4 regions of the Streptomyces sp. NPDC037271 genome follow, and region 2 is predicted to be linked to each of the others. Evidence: riboswitches for the same ligand, from Rfam matches in the RefSeq annotation. Region 2 holds a riboswitch; each other region holds the start of a gene.
What was found. Region 2 has a riboswitch for cyclic di-AMP ahead of ACZ7G3_RS14925 (M23 family metallopeptidase). Riboswitches for the same ligand answer to the same signal wherever they lie in the genome.

Region 1: another riboswitch for cyclic di-AMP. It lies ahead of ACZ7G3_RS09105 (C40 family peptidase); the one in region 2 lies ahead of ACZ7G3_RS14925 (M23 family metallopeptidase).
Region 3: another riboswitch for cyclic di-AMP. It lies ahead of ACZ7G3_RS16625 (transglycosylase family protein); the one in region 2 lies ahead of ACZ7G3_RS14925 (M23 family metallopeptidase).
Region 4: another riboswitch for cyclic di-AMP. It lies ahead of ACZ7G3_RS12990 (M23 family metallopeptidase); the one in region 2 lies ahead of ACZ7G3_RS14925 (M23 family metallopeptidase).

The regions. Positions count from the first base shown of each region.
Region 1 is NZ_JBVJVN010000003.1:291,378-295,199, forward strand. Features, by position in the region: gene ACZ7G3_RS09100 (ABC transporter permease) at 1-729, shown strand, start outside; cyclic di-AMP (ydaO/yuaA leader) riboswitch at 1,283-1,425, shown strand; gene ACZ7G3_RS09105 (C40 family peptidase) at 1,429-1,902, shown strand; gene ACZ7G3_RS09110 (ATP-binding protein) at 2,193-2,684, opposite strand; gene ACZ7G3_RS09115 (helix-turn-helix domain-containing protein) at 2,899-3,759, shown strand; gene ACZ7G3_RS09120 (DUF397 domain-containing protein) at 3,781-3,822, shown strand, end outside.
Region 2 is NZ_JBVJVN010000007.1:3,885-7,706, reverse strand. Features, by position in the region: gene ACZ7G3_RS14930 (SGNH/GDSL hydrolase family protein) at 1-275, opposite strand, end outside; gene ACZ7G3_RS14925 (M23 family metallopeptidase) at 480-1,445, opposite strand; cyclic di-AMP (ydaO/yuaA leader) riboswitch at 1,450-1,607, opposite strand; gene ACZ7G3_RS14920 (tyrosine-protein phosphatase) at 2,031-2,828, shown strand; gene ACZ7G3_RS14915 (DUF6126 family protein) at 2,845-2,961, opposite strand; gene ACZ7G3_RS14910 (helix-turn-helix domain-containing protein) at 2,958-3,608, opposite strand; gene ACZ7G3_RS14905 (aspartate aminotransferase family protein) at 3,780-3,822, opposite strand, start outside.
Region 3 is NZ_JBVJVN010000008.1:100,596-104,417, forward strand. Features, by position in the region: gene eno (phosphopyruvate hydratase) at 1-668, opposite strand, end outside; gene ACZ7G3_RS16625 (transglycosylase family protein) at 1,022-1,765, opposite strand; cyclic di-AMP (ydaO/yuaA leader) riboswitch at 1,769-1,936, opposite strand; gene ACZ7G3_RS16630 (transglycosylase family protein) at 2,120-3,202, opposite strand; gene ACZ7G3_RS16635 (cytochrome P450 family protein) at 3,348-3,822, opposite strand, start outside.
Region 4 is NZ_JBVJVN010000005.1:297,290-301,111, forward strand. Features, by position in the region: gene ACZ7G3_RS12985 (GntR family transcriptional regulator) at 172-867, opposite strand; gene ACZ7G3_RS12990 (M23 family metallopeptidase) at 1,067-1,831, opposite strand; cyclic di-AMP (ydaO/yuaA leader) riboswitch at 1,844-2,008, opposite strand; gene ACZ7G3_RS12995 (M16 family metallopeptidase) at 2,199-3,587, opposite strand; gene ACZ7G3_RS13000 (M16 family metallopeptidase) at 3,584-3,822, opposite strand, start outside.

The sequences.
Region 1 (3,822 bases), on a different contig from region 2:
GTCGCCGGCGACCGGGGCACGAAGCTGCTCACGGCGTCCGCGGCGAGCCCCTCCGTGGCCCAGCTGCTGCAGCAGGCGGTGACCGGGCAGGCCTCCGCCACGGGGACGCCGGTCCAGGTGGTCGATGTGGTGCCCGCCCCCGAGGCGGATCCGCGCGGCGCGGCCCTGGGCGCGAGCGTGCTGCCGCTCGCACTGGCCGGGATCGCGACCGGCGCCGTGGTGACCCTGCTGGGGTTGCGCGGCGTGCGAGCGGCCGTCGCGGTGACCGGCGCCGCCGCGTCGACAGGCGCGGTCGCGGCGGTGGTCGCGCACAGCTGGCTCGGGGTGGTCACCGGTGACTGGTGGGCCGTGGCCGGCGTGTTCGGGCTGTCGGCCCTGGCCGCGGGCGCGGGCGTCGCCGGGCTCGGGGCGCTGCTCGGGCGCGCGGGTGTCGGGCTGGGCGCGGCCGTGATCATGCTGCTGGGCAACCCCTTCTCCGGCGCGTCCTCGGCGCCGGAGATGCTGCCCCGGCCGGCCGGCGCGATCGGCCAGTGGCTGCCGCCGGGCGCGGGCGGCTCGCTCCTGCGCTCGGTGTCCTTCTTCGAGGGCGCCGCGGCCACCGGCCCCGCGCTCACGCTCACGTGGTGGTCCCTGCTGGGCCTGGGCGCGGTCCTGCTCGGCGGCGCACTGCGACAGCGCGCACCCGGCGCCTCACCGGCGCCCGACCGGGCCCCGGCCCCGGCCGCCTGATCCCCGGCCGTGCACGACCGGGCCGCGGACCCCGCCACGGTACGGGGCCCCGGCCCGGCCGCCGTGCGCACCGGTGCGTCAGGGCCGGAGTGCACGCCGGCACCCTGGCCCGGGCGCCGCGCGTGCGGGACGGTGAACGGCGGGCGGCGCGCGTCAGCCTTCCGCCGTGTTCCGGCAGTTGACGCGCCGGCGGCCGAAACGGACCAAACGGCGTACCCCCTTTCGGCGTAGGAACACCCTCGATTTCCGACCGGCCGAAGTTGCGCGACCGCTGCTGCTCACGCGGCGGAACGAGCCGCTCCGCCGCTGGTCCCGGGCTCGTCACCACCCCCGGCGGTGACTCGAACGCGGAGGTGTCCACCCGAACGGGCGAGTGGCGTGTAACAACACAAAGGGCACGTTCCGTTGGGATTCTCCCACTGGGCGAGACAAGATCCGTGACTGACGACAAGCCCTCGCCGCAGCGGCGGGGCGGTCCGGGCGGACGCCGAGTCCTGCCGCCGCCCGGACGACCGGTCGACAGGAGTGGATCGGCAGGAGTGGAGGACCCGAGCACGACGGGTCGCCGGAACGGTCGTCTCCGAGAGAGAAACCGGGCCGAGCAGCCCTTGGGGTGAAGCCGCACTCGTGCGGCCGGGCAACTTCGCCAGCCCGAATCCGACAGGTCATCCTTCACAGGCGGCTGACGAAGGGTTGCGCATGTCTGCGCTCAATCGTGTCCCGTCGCTGATGGCCCGTGCCGGTACGGCCTCGGCCCTCACCCTCGCCGCGATCGGCGGATCCGTCGTGGTCCCCGGTGCCGCCTCCGAGGCGGCCGCGGCGACCTATGCGGCGAAGGCCCTCAAGATCGCGGCCTCCAAGAAGGGTTCACCGTACAAGTGGGGCGCCGTCGGACCACGCAGGTTCGACTGCTCCGGGCTGACCCTGTATTCGTTCAAGAAGGCCGGTAAGAAGCTGCCGCGCACCGCGGCTCAGCAGTACAACAAGACCCGTCATATTTCCGCCAAGAACCGCAAGGTCGGCGACCTCGTCTTCTTCCACTCGGGCAGCAGCGTCTACCACGTCGGCATCTACGCCGGGAAGGGCAGGATCTGGCACGCCCCGAAGACCGGGGACGTGGTCCGTCTGCAGAAGATCTGGACCGGCAGCGTCTGGTACGGCCGGGTCAATTGACGTCCGATCCTCGCCCGGAAGGGCGGGGTCTCCTGGCACGGCCCGCCCACGGCCTCGGCGGGTCCCCGCTTCGACGCGCTGTGCCGGTACCCGTACCGGCCCTGCCCCCACCCGACGCGCCGAGGCCGCCGGTCCGGCGGCCCTGGCGACGTCGGCCGCCCCGTCGATGTGCCGGTCGGGGACGGCCCCGCGCCCCGCACGCCCCGCGCTCCCACACGCGCACGTGCGGCGGTTCGGTACTGCCCTCGACGCTCACACGGAACAGACTCGCGGCGAGTGCCGCCGGCGCCTCACCGTTCGGGCTCCTGCCGTCCCGCGACCCGCCCCACGGCCGTGGCCGGCTCGGGCGGCACCGGACTGCTCGGCGGCGTCCAGGGCAGTTCGATGAAGACGGTCTTGCCGCCCTCGCGCGTGCGCCGCACCCTCAGCTTGCCGCCGCACTCCGCCGTCAGCCAGCGGATGATCACCATGCCGCGGCCGTTGTCCTGCTGGACGGCGGCGGGCAGACGCTTGGGAAACCCCGGATGGCTGTCGGTGACGCCGATGCGCAGTCGCTCGTCGCGGTCGAGCACGAGGTCCACCGTGAAGGTGGGTGACTGTCCGAGCGTGTGCTGGACCGCGTTGGTGGTCAGCTCGGAGACGATGAGCCGGACGGTTTCGGACACCTCGGTGTCCGCCGGCAGGCCCCACTCCACCAGCGTGCCGACCACATAGGTACGCGCGGCGGCCACCGAGGCGGGATCGCTCGGCAGAGTGACGGATGCTTCCAGATGGTCTGCCATGGCGACGTCGTCCCTTTCCCACGGGACCGCAGCCGGACACGGAGCGGATGGTTCGAGTACGGTCCCGGACTGGTGCTTTGCCGTCAGACTGCCACCACCAGGCCCGGTAAGGGCGGCGATCCACCAAGATCTGCATATATCTGTCGCTCGATGCGGTGAACTCTGCGACGGCAGAGCGTATTTGGGCGGCTCATAAGGAGTAGAGGAGTGGCCCATGCAGCACGGCCCCGTGGTGCGCCGCCGGAAGCTGGGCGCGGAACTGCGCGCCCAGCGCACGTCGGCGGGTATCACCAGCGGCGAGGCGGCCCGGCTGGTGGGCTGGCACCAGTCGAAGGTCAGCCGGATCGAGACCGGGACGAGCGGGGCGAAACCGGCCGACGTGCGGTTACTGCTGGACGCCTACGGCGTGGACGACGAGCAGCTGCGGGAGCTGCTGGTGATGCTGGCGGGCTCCGACGACGCGGGCGGCCGGAACCACTGGTGGCACGCCTACCGAGGGGTGCTGCCGCCGACCTACCGTGACTTCATCAGCCTGGAGTCCCAGGCGAGCGCGATGCGCACACTGGAGACCACCGTGGTCCCCGGTCTGCTGCAGACGCCGGAGTACGCCCGCGCGGTGACGCGTGCCGCGGTGGACGGGCTCCCGGAGGAGCGGCTGGACACCCTGGTGGAGGTGCGACTGGCCCGGCAGGACGTCCTGCGGGCGCAGCCGCCACTGGAGCTGAGCGCGGTCCTGGACGAGTCGGTGCTGCGCCGGGAGGTGGGCGGGCCCGGAGTGATGTCCCGTCAGCTGGCGCGGCTGGTCGATGCCGCGCGCCTTCCCCATGTCCGGCTCCAGGTCCTGCCCTTCGCCGCCGGGGCGCACATCGGTGTCACCGGGCCTTTCGTAATCTTCTCCTTTTCGAGCACTTCTGATCTGGACGTGGTTGTTCTCGACCACTTGACGAGTAGCCTGCACCTCGAACGGAAAGAAGACCTAGAGGCCTACACCGAGGCCTTCAACACCCTTCTGATCCATGCCCTTTCGCCCGAGGACTCGTTGGACTTCATCGCCGCGACAGCGGCAGGCGCGTAAGGAGGCACCATGACAGACTCCGTGTCCGAACTCCCCCGGAACATCCCGTCCAGTACCGATCTG
Region 2 (3,822 bases):
GGATCGGTGCCGGGCCGGATGATGTCGTTGCCGCCCGCCGCGAAGGAGACCAGGTCCGGCGCGAGTTCGGCGACGCGCGGGACCTGTTCCGCCACGATCTGGTCGAGCAGCCTGCCGCGCACGGCGAGGTTGGTGTACCTGAAGTCGCCCTCGGGGCGTCGGTCGGCGAGCAGTACGGCGAACCGGTCGGCCCAGCCGACGAACGCCCCGTCGGGTCCGGGGTCGCCGACGCCCTCGGTGAAGCTGTCCCCCACCGCCACGTACGACCCGATCACTTCTCTGCTGTCACTCTTCGAATCGTCTGCCACGTCGGCCCATGATTCACCTCGGAATGTGACCTACGCGACCGTAGAAAGGGTTGACGGGCGGTGAGAAAGACCACTCCTAAAGTGTTCACCAATTCAGGAATACACCGAAGGCCGGACCCGGGGATCGGGGTCCGGCCTTCGGTCGCGCGGGGGCTGTGCCCGAAACCGTCGTCAGAGGGAGACGCCGTGCGAGCGCAGGTACGCGATCGGGTCCACGTCCGAGCCGTAGTCCGGCGTGGTGCGGATCTCGAAGTGCAGGTGCGGGCCGGTCACGTTGCCGGTGGCACCCGAGAGACCGACCTGCTGACCCGCCGTCACGGACTGCCCGGCGGAGACGGAGAGCGAGGACAGGTGGGCGTACTGGGCGTAGTGGCCGTCGGCGAGCTGGATGACGACCTGGTTGCCGTACGCTCCGCCCCAGCCGGCGGAGACGACGGTGCCCGCGCCGACGGCCTTGAGCGAGGTGCCGGTCGGGACGACGAAGTCCGTGCCGGTGTGGTAGCCGCTGGACCACATGCTGCCGGTCTGGTGGTACGGGGTGCCGACGCTGCCGCCGGGGACGGGCGAGGTGAAGCCGCTGGTGGCGCCGGCGGACTGGCCGCTCGTGTCCGAGGAGTCCGAGGACGAGGTCTGCGCGGCGTCCGACGACTTCTCGGACGACTCGGACTTCCCTGCCGACGACTTCTGCGGCGCGGCGGGCTTCTCGGCCGCCGGCTTCTCCGACTCGGCGGAGGACGACGGGGCCGACGCCTTGGCGGCCTGCCCGCTGATCGAGAGCTTCAGGCCGGGGTGGATCAGCGAGGGGTCCGAACCGACGGCCTCGCGGTTGTCCGAGTACAGCTTCTTCCAGCCGCCGTCGACGTCCTGCTCGTCGGCGATCCTCGAGAGGTAGTCACCGCTCTTCACCGTGTACGTCCGCGCGTCCGCGTTCTTCTCGGCGCTGCCTCCGGCGGCCTTCTTCGCCGTCGTCGGGACGGACTGCACGGCCTGCCCGGAAACGGACTGCGCGGGAGCGGCGTGGGCAGCGGCGGCGCCCATCAGCGGGAGCGCGAGCGCGGCGCCCCCGGTTCCGGCGACGGCGATGGTGCGGGTCAGGCGCATGGTCCTGGTACGGCGGTGCTTACCCTTCGCGGGCATGACGAATTCCTCTCCGGCGCCTGCGAGGTGAGCTGTCGGGTGCGGGCTGGAGATGCCCGGCCGCGCCGAGACGCGGCTTTACCCCGAGCCGTTCCGGGAACCGGAACAGGCAGTCGTACCTGTGGGTCCCCCGCTCCTGCCGTGTACGGGTGGTGGGTGGGTGCGGGCTCCGGTCGGCGGCAGGATTAGGCGTCCGTCCGGATCGGTGGTGAACGTAAGGGACCAGGACGCGCAGGGACAAGCGAGGGGTTCCATTGACAGGTGTTCCGATTGATCCTTTACGGGAATCACCGGTCACCCTCCGTCGATTCGCGGAGCGCCGTCTCACGTAAACCGCCTTGAAAACCGGCCTGATTACGTGAGCATGACGAGCAACGCACGGTCACGGATATGACGCTGCTCACGCGGCGCCTCGCCACCCTCTCTCATTTCAGCGCTAGTTGGAATGAAAGCGCTAATTCGGACAGAAGGCTTAGGAATGGCGTAGTCGGACGGCTGAAACGCCGAGGCTCCAGGACCGTGCCGTATCGTCGAGTGGTGCCTGTCGGCGAGCGGCGTCGACGGGGCGGAGTGGGAGGAGTCCCCGTGACGCAGCAGGTCCCGTCGACCGAACCCGAACTGGCCGGTGTGCGCAACTTCCGTGACGTGGGCGGACTGCCGACCGTGGACGGGCGGCGAGTGCGGCAGGGGGTGCTGTTCCGCAGCGGTCACCTGGCGCACGCCACCGGTGAGGACGCCGCGTTCCTCGCCTCGCTGGGCCTGCACACCATCTTCGACTTCCGCAACGCGGCCGACCAGAAACTCGAAGGCCCGGACGTCGAGCTTCCGGGCGTGCGCAATGTGAACCTGCCGCTGAGCGATCCGGCCGACGGCGCCGAGTTCTGGAAGATGGTCCGCGACGGGGACCTCGACCAGCTGCGCGAGATCCTGGCGGACGGCAAGGGCGCCAACCGGATGATCGACTCCTACCGCATGATCATCAAGGAGCGCACGGCGGAGCACTCCCGGGTGCTGCACGCGCTCGCCGAGGACAGCGTCCCCGCCCTGATGCACTGCGCGGCCGGCAAGGACCGCGCGGGCCTGTCGATCGCCGTCACCCTGCTCGCTCTGGGCGTCGAGCGCGAGGCCGTCGTCGACGACTACCTGAAGTCCAACGCCGCGCACCGCCGCTACAAGGTACGCCGCAGCAGCTCCGCCGCCTCGGCCTACTCCCCCGAGGTCATGGAGCTGCTCAGCCCCCTGTTCGACGCGCGGGCCGAGTACCTTGCGGCGGCCTTCGAGACCGTCGAGGAGACCTGGGGCGGCGTCGACGCGTACCTGGAGAAGGGCCTGCGGATCACCCCGGAGACCCGGGAGCGGCTGCGCGAGCGGATGCTGGACTGAGGCATCCGCTCACCCGCTACTTGGCGCCGACCTCGAAGAGCAGGTAGATGAAGGCCGCGAAGACGTGGCCCACGATGAGGTAGATGAAGAGCCGCACCCACAGGGCGCGCGGGAACTTCTCCTGCAGATTCATGGCATCTCTCCTAGGGTCGGGTGGATCGCGGTGGTGGCCGGTCCCAGGCACAGCGCCGCCGTCGGGCTCTGCAGCAGGGTGTGGACGAAAAGCAGTTCGACCCCGTCGGCGTCCTGGGCGGCGATCCGGTGCGGGGTCAGCGAGTCGAAGTGCGCGCTGTCGCCCGGAGCGAGCCGGTGCACGGTGTCCCCGAGGCGCAGTCGCAGCCGGCCCCGCAGGACGTGGAGCCACTCCTCGCCGGGGTGCACCCGCACGATGTCGCCCTGCGAGCCGTGCGGCACATGGACGCGCAGGGCCTGCATACCGCGGCCGGCCCCGCCGGCCTGCCAGTACGTCCAGCCGCCCGCGAACGTCGGTTCCATGGCGTCCGCGCGCACGACGGCGTCCCGGTCCACCGCCGTCTCACCGAGCAGCTCCGACACGGTCGTACCGTAGATGCGGGCGAGGGAGAGCAGCATCGGCAGCGAGGGCTGACGCTGCCCGGTCTCCAGGCGGGAGAGATGGGCGGGCGACAGCCCGGCGGCGCGGGCCGCCGCCTCGAGGGTGAGGGCGGCCCTGCGCCGCAGGGCACGCAGCTGCGGTGCCACGACGGACACCGCGTCCGCCGGCGCGTCCGGCGCCGGTGGTCCGAACTCGTGGGAGGTCATGCCTCCATTCAGTCCGAGAATTGCCTGTCAGGCAATTTTTTTGCCTGACAGGCAAAGGCGACCCGGGCAGGCGGCCCTGGCAGTCCTCCTGACGGCCGGGAGCGGTCCTCCAAGACGGCCGGGAGCGGTCCTCCAAGACGTGGGGGAGCGGTCCTCGGTGGCTCCGTCCCGCTAGCGGTTGGCCACCGCCTGCCTGACCAGGGTCTTGCCGAAG
Region 3 (3,822 bases), on a different contig from region 2:
AGGATGAGGTCGAGGGCCTCGCGGTTGGAGCCGAGGTTCGGGGCGAAGCCGCCCTCGTCGCCGAGGCCGGTGGCCAGGCCCTTGCTCTTCAGGACCTTCTTCAGGGTGTGGTAGACCTCGGCGCCCCAGCGCAGGGCCTCGGAGAAGGACTCCGCGCCGATCGGGGCGATCATGAACTCCTGGATGTCCACGTTCGAGTCGGCGTGCGACCCGCCGTTCAGGATGTTCATCATCGGCACCGGCAGCAGGTGCGCGTTGGGGCCGCCCAGGTAGCGGAAGAGCGGCAGGTCGCTGGCCTCGGAGGCGGCGTGGGCGACGGCGAGCGAGACGCCGAGGATGGCGTTGGCGCCGAGCGAGCCCTTGTTGTCGGTGGCGTCCAGGTCGAACATCGCCTGGTCGATCAGGCGCTGCTCGGTGGCGTCGTAGCCGACGAGCTCCGGGCCGATCTGCTCGATGACGGCCAGGACGGCCTTCTCGACGCCCTTGCCCAGGTAACGGTTGGAGTCGCCGTCACGGAGTTCGATGGCCTCGAAGGCGCCGGTGGAGGCGCCGGACGGAACGGCGGCACGACCCGTGCTGCCGTCGTCGAGGCCGACCTCGACCTCGACCGTGGGGTTGCCTCGGGAGTCCAGGATTTCCCGGGCTACGACGACGTCGATGGACGGCACGAGCATCTCCTTCTTCAATGTGACGCTTCGGTGTGACGCGCGGGTCCACAGGACCGCAGCGGCTCTGCGGGACCGAGCCTAACCGGCTCCGGGCGATCGGCCAGCCGATGGCCCACCCGCTGGACAGAACCGAGAGTAAATTGTTTCCGAACGGAACAAAGACGTTTCCGCAAACCCGGCCGGATTCGGGGGCGGGAACGGAGCCGGGATCAGGGCGGGAACGGAGTGCGGGGTCAGGGCGGGAACGGAGTGCGGGGTCAGGGTGGAACGGAGTGCGGGGTCAGGGCATGAAAATCCCGCTCCGGCGCGTACGGGGGAACACGCGCCGGAGCGGGAGCAAGGGGAGCTGCTGCCTACTTCAGGTGCAGCTGCTGGCCCGGGTAGATCAGGTCGGCGTCGTCGACGATGTCGTCGTTCAGCTTGAACAGCTCGGCCCAGCCGCCCTCGACGTCGTGCTCCTGGGCGATCGAGCTGAGGGTGTCGCCCGTGACCACCTTGTACTCGCCGTCGCCCTTCTCGACCTTCTTGCCGGTCGGGGTGGTGACGGTCTTCTCGGCGGCCGGACGCTCGGCGGAGCGGGAGGCCTTCTGCTCGGCGGAGCGGTCGGCGCCGGAGCCGCCGCCCTGGCTCTGCGCGCTCTCGGAGCTGCCGGAGTTCTGGGAGGAGCCGGAGCCCTGGGAGGAGCCGCTGTCCTGGCTCTCACCGGAGCCGCCGCCGGTGTACGCGGCGTTCGACAGGCCGGTGCCGCAGACCGGCCAGGCGCCCTTGCCCTGGCCCGCGAGCACCTTCTCGGCGATCTCGATCTGCTGCGCCTTGCTGGCCTGGTCCGCGGTCGCGGCGTACTGCGTGCCGCCGTAGCCGGCCCAGGTGGAGGCGGAGAACTGCAGGCCGCCGTAGTAGCCGTTGCCGGTGTTGATGGACCAGTTGCCGCCGGACTCGCACTGGGCGACGGCGTCCCACTCGGACGCGGTGGCGGCGGAGGCGTTGCCGGCCGCCATCAGCGGGGCGGCGACGGCGGCACCGGTGACACCGGCGACGGCGATGACACGGGTGGCCTTGGACGGACGGCGGTGCTTGCCCTTGCCGGAAAACAGCATGGTTGATCCCCTCACCGACGCCTGCGAGGTGAGCTGTCGGGTTCGGGCCGGTTGAGTTGCCCGGCCGGGTTCCTCGCGGAACTCGGCTCCACCCCTAGCCGCTCCGGTTCAACTGCCCCGGTGCGGCACTTACCTTGGGTCCCCCGCTCCTGCCTTCGGCGCTTGACGCGACGACTGTTCCCGGACGGCCGCTGGCAGGATTAGGCGTTGCGGCAGCCGGGGCCCGCGATGACGGGCGGTCATGACCGTAGTCACGCGCTCCGCGGATTTACAAAGACGATCACGGCTTCTGAGACCTATCTCTCACGAGATCCAAAACGGACATACGATCTCTAACCGTGACGCGAACTCCCCCTACTTTTCGCCCGATTCGCCCGCGACCGTGAGCGTCTGACCGGGCAGGATGTGGTCGGGGTCGGCACCGACGACCTCCTTGTTGCCGGCGTAGAGCGAACGCCAGCCGCCGTCCAGCTCAAGAGAGTCGGCGATGCCCCACAGGCTGTCGCCGGAACGCACGGTGTACGAGCCGTCCACGGCCTGGCGCGCGTCACCCTCACCGCGCGAGGCGTGCCGCCCCGACGACTCGCCCGTACGGCCGTCCACCGCCCCCTCGTCGGCACTGCCGCCCCGGTGCCGGCCCGCGCCGGACTCCTCCGTGTCGGTGAGGGCCGAAGAGCCGTCACTCCGCCCCGGCTTGTCCGATTCGCCGGCTTCCTGGGAGGTCGTGGGTGAAGCGCCGGTGTTCTGCGGTTCACCGCTCTCCGTGGACCCGGAGCCGGGGGACGTGTCGGACTTGGTCGAATCGTCCCCGCTGTCCGACGAAGGGTCAGCGGAGGGCGAGGAGGACGAGGAAGGGGACGAGGGAGAGGAAGGAACCGAAGGGGACGCCTCGGACGTGGGATCCGCCGGCTCCGTCGAACCGGACGAGCCGGACGCACCGGACGAGCCGGTCGAGCCGGACGCACCCGAGAGTCCGGGAAGGCCCGACGGCTCTTCCGAGGTGTCCGATCCCTCCGACGAGCCGTCACCCGCCGCACCCGAGCCACCGCCGGCGGACGCCGAGTCGTCACCCAGGCCCGCGAGCAGACCGCACGTCGGCCAGGCGGCGATGCCCTGGTCCGCGTGTATCTTCTCGGCGACTCTCACCTGCTGGGAGCGGCTGGCCTGGTCGGCGCTGGGCGCGTACTCCATGCCGCCGTACTGCTCCCAGGCGTCCTGGGACAGCTGGAGGCCGCCGTAGTACCCGTTGCCACTGTTCTGGCTCCAGGCGCCGCCGGTCTCGCACTCGGCGACCCGGTCCCAGCTCGCCCCGTCGGCCGCGTGGGCGCCGGTGGCGCCGAGGAGCGGGATCGCGATGGCGGAGCCGGTCACTCCGGCGGCGACGACCAGGGCGGGAGCCTGGCGGGGGCGGCGGTGACGACCGTTCCCGGAGAGCATGCGACGACCTTTCACGAGACAACGGGGACCGCGCGACGGGTGGTGCTCGGGGCGCCACGCTGAATCGTGAACGTATAGGCAGATGATCGCTTGTCACAAGTTCATGCCGCGTAGATCACGTGAAGATCACAGAGTTGAGCGCGTGTCACCTTTGCGTCGACGGCGGGCCGTCGTCGGCCGACGACGACGCGACCGGCGTGAACGAGACGGGCAAGGTGCGCAAACCGCGCATGATGAGTCCGCCGCGCCAGCGCAGTTCGGCCGGATCGGCGGCGAGGCGCAGGTCCGGGAGGCGGGTGAGGAGCGTGCCGATCGCGGTCTGCCCCTCCAGCCGGGCGAGCGGGGCGCCGAGGCAGTAGTGGATGCCGTGGCCGTACCCGAGGTGCTGGCTGTCCCGGCGGGAGAGGTCCAGGGTGTCCGGGTCCGCGAACCGCTCCGGGTCCCGGTCGGCGGCGGCGAGGACGACGAGGACGGGGTCGCCGGCCGCGATCTCCTGCCCGCCGATGGTGAGCGGCCGGGTGGCGAAGCGCCAGGTGGCCAGCTCCACCGGGCCGTCGTACCGCAGGAGTTCCTCGACGCCCGTCTCCAGCAGGCCGCGCTCGCCCGCGGCGAGGGACGTC
Region 4 (3,822 bases), on a different contig from region 2:
TTTCTTTCGGCTTCGCTCTTCTGCGGGCATCCGGGCATTCCGGGGCGTCGGCAGGCCAGGAAGTCGAGAAGTCAGAAAGTCGAGAAGCCAGAAATTCGGGCAGCCGGGCAGCCGGGCAGCAAAAAGACTCCTCGAATTACTCTTACCCTCTCTTTGTATACGGCCCTCGCGTTAAGCCCGCAGGCTCGACGTGTTTACGGCACGTTGCGATTTCCTCACACGCCTTGTCCGTTCGCCGTCGGAAGCGAATCGCAGCCGGTATCCCGGCGTCGACCGCTCGGTGTGCAGCATCATGAGCGCCCGCGCGCGCTCGCTGTCGCCCCGGGCCACCGCGTCGGCGATCGCACCGTGCTCCGCCCAGTACTCCACGGGTCCGGCCGGCGCGTCCACGGTGTACATCCAGGCGATCTTGTGGCGCAGCTGGGTCAGCAGCGCCGTCAGGGAGGGGCTGCCCGCGGCCTGGGCGAGGGTGTCGTGGAACCAGCCGCCCAGGGAGCGCAGATCATCGCTGTTGCCCTGCCTGGCCCGCTCCTGACCCAGCCTGACCAGTCCGCGCAGTACCTTGAGGTGGGCCTCGGTACGGCGCCGGGCGGCCCGGGAGGCGCCGAGGGGTTCGAGGAGCGTACGGGCCTCCAACAGGTCGGCGGCCTCCTGTTCGCCGGGTTCCGCCACGCACGCGCCCGCGTGCCGCCGGGTCACCACGAAGCCCTCGGCCTCCAGCGTGCGCAGGGCCTCACGGACCGGGACGCGGGAGACTCCGTAACGGCGGGCGAGCAGTTCCTCGGTGAGCCGACTGCCGCGCCCGTGGACGCCGGCGACGATGTCGTCCCGGATCGCCGTGCACACCGAGTGCGCCGGAATACGCATGCCCGACCTCCGCCTTGATCCCCGTGAAACGTCGACGATTGACGCGTGAGCAGTGACTCTAGGCCAGCCGGGCGGATATTCCGACGGCGGGGCGGATTTCCTGGTCATCTTTTGGACAGCGGCGACGCCTGGGTCACCCGTGGAAATGCGAACGCCCCGGCTCGGGAGCCGGGGCGTTCGAGTGCCGTGCCGTCCGCCGTCAGATGTTCACACCGTGGGAGCGGAGATAGGCGACGGGGTCCATGTCCGAGCCGTACTCGGGGCTCGTACGGGCTTCGAAGTGCAGGTGGGCTCCGGTGACGTTGCCGGTGGCGCCGGAGAGACCGATCTGCTGACCGGGGGCGACCGCCTGGCCGACCGAGACGCCGATGGAGGACAGGTGGCCGTACTGCGTGTACGTGCCGTCGTGCATCCTGATCACGACCTGGTTGCCGTACGCCCCGCCCCAGCCGGCCTCGACGACGGTGCCGACGCCGACCGCGTGCACGGAGGTGCCGCTCGCGGCGTGGAAGTCGATGCCGGTGTGGCTGCCCGAGGACCACAGGGAGCTGCCGGCCTGGTAGGCGGTGGAGACGTAGGAGGCGGTGATCGGCGACACGAAGGTGTTGAGGCGCTCGCGCTCCGCCTCGCGCGCGGCGCGCTCCTTGGCCTCGCGTGCCTCCTCGGCCGCCTCGGCGGCCCGCTCGCGTGCGGCCTCCTGGGCCGCCTCACGGGCGGCGGCGTCCAGCGCGGCCCGCTTCTGCGCGGTGGCCTGGGCGTCGATCTCGTCGGCCACGGCGTCGCCGATGGTGACGACCGGGGTGAGTCCGCTCTGCTCCGCCTCGGACTCGGCGGCGAGCGCCGGAGCGGCGAGGGTGCCGACGACACCGGTGGTGGCGAGGGCCGCGACGCCCGCCGCGTGGGCGGTGGTGCGGTGCATCCGGCTGGGTCGGCGGTGCTTGCCGGTGGCGCGCGTGAACGCCATGTGGAGGCTGGTCCTTTCCTTCCCTCTCGCCTACCGGGTTAGCTGACGGGTTCGGAGCAGGAAGGTCTCCTACGGACCCCCTCGCTGCACGCGCGGGCGTCCGATTCACCCCAGGGACTGCGATGGGTCCCCGGCTCCCCTGGCTCGCGCCGTACGGGGACTCGGCGATGGCTGTCCGGTGCCGCGGGTGCGGCGCACTGCCTGACGAACAGCCCGGACGACGCTAAACGGGGTGTCTTCAATCCTCAAACGCAACAGGCGTTTTGTAGCGCACGCCACAGGGCAGACGGTCAGTCAGCCCCGCAATTCGGACAAAAGGCGGCCCTGGTGACACTGTGGTCACCAGGGCCGCCCCGCGCGCGTGCCGCTACTCGGCCGCCACGACGGTCACTTCACCGATGCCGAGGGCCTCGACGGGCTCCTTGATCTGCGCCGCGTCGCCGACGAGGACCGTCACCAGACGGTCCACCGGGAAGGCGTTCACGACCGCCGCCGTGGCCTCCACGGTTCCCGTGACGGCGAGTTGGCGGTAGAGCGTGGCCTGGTAGTCGTCCGGCAGGTGCTGTTCGACCTGGTCGGCCAGCGTGCTCGCCACGGCCGCAGCCGTCTCGTACTTCAGCGGCGCCACACCGACCAGGTTCTGCACGGCGACGTCGCGCTCGGCGTCGGTGAGCCCGCCCTCCGCGACCTTCCGCAGCACCGTCCACAGGTCCTCCAGCGCGGGACCCGTGTTGGGGGTGTCGACGGAGCCGCTGATGGCCAGCAGGGCGGCGCCCGTGCCGTCGGGCGCGGAACGCAGGACCTGTGCGAACGACCGCACGCCGTAGGTGTAGCCCTTCTCCTCGCGCAGGACGCGGTCCAGGCGCGAGGTGAGGGTGCCGCCGAGGCAGTAGGCGCCGAGCACCTGGGCGGGCCACACGCGGTCGTGCCGGTCGGAGCCGGTGCGACCGATCAGCAGCTGCGTCTGGACGGCTCCGGGGCGGTTCACGATGACGACCCGGCCCCTGTCGTCGGCGGTCACCGGCGGCACGGGACGCGGCTCGGCGGCGGAGCCGGTCCACGCGCCCAGCGTGTCACCGAGCAGCGCGTCGAGGTCGACGCCGGTGAAGTCGCCGACGACCACCGCGGTGGCCGTGGCGGGCCGGACGTGCTTCTCGTAGAAGGCGCGTACGGCCGCGGAGTCGATGCGCGCGACCGTCTCCTCGGTGCCCTGACGCGGGCGCGACATGCGCGTCCCGGCCGGGAACAGCTCCTTGTAGAGCTCCTTGGCCGCGCGGCGTGCCGGGTTGGCCAGCTCGTGCGGGATCTCGTCGAGCCGGTTGCGGACCAGCCGCTCGACTTCGCTGTCCGCGAACGCGGGCGCCCGGAGGGCGTCGGCGACCAGGCCGAGGGCCTTGGCGAGACGCGAGACGGGCACTTCCAGGCTCAGCCGGACGCCGGGGTGGTCGGCGTGTGCGTCGAGGGTGGCGCCGCAGCGCTCCAGCTCGGCGGCGAACTCCTCGGCGGAGTGCTTGTCGGTGCCCTCGGAGAAGGCGCGCGCCATGATCGTGGCGAGGCCGTCGAGGCCGGCCGGTTCGGCGTCCAGGGGTGCGTCCAGATTGACCTCGACAGCGACGACCTGCTGGCCGGGGCGGTGGCAGCGCAGCACCGTCAGGCCGTTGTCGAGACTGCCGCGCTCCGGGGCCGGGAACGCCCACGGCTTGGGCTCGCCGGCCTGCGGCTGAGGGTGGAATTCCATGGTGGCGAGCTCGGTCACTTGGCCGCCTCCTCGTTCTCGTCGGTGGCGTTCGTGTCGGCGTCGTTGTCGTCGGCGTTGTCGTCGGCGTCGGCGGGGGCCGTGGGCTCGTAGACGAGCACCGCGCGGTTGTCGGGACGCAGGCGTGCCTTGGCGACCTCCTGGACCTCCTCTGCCGTCACCTCGAGCACTCGCTGCACGGCGGTGAGGGCGAGCTGCGGGTCGCCGAAGAGGACGGCGTACCGGCACAGTTCGT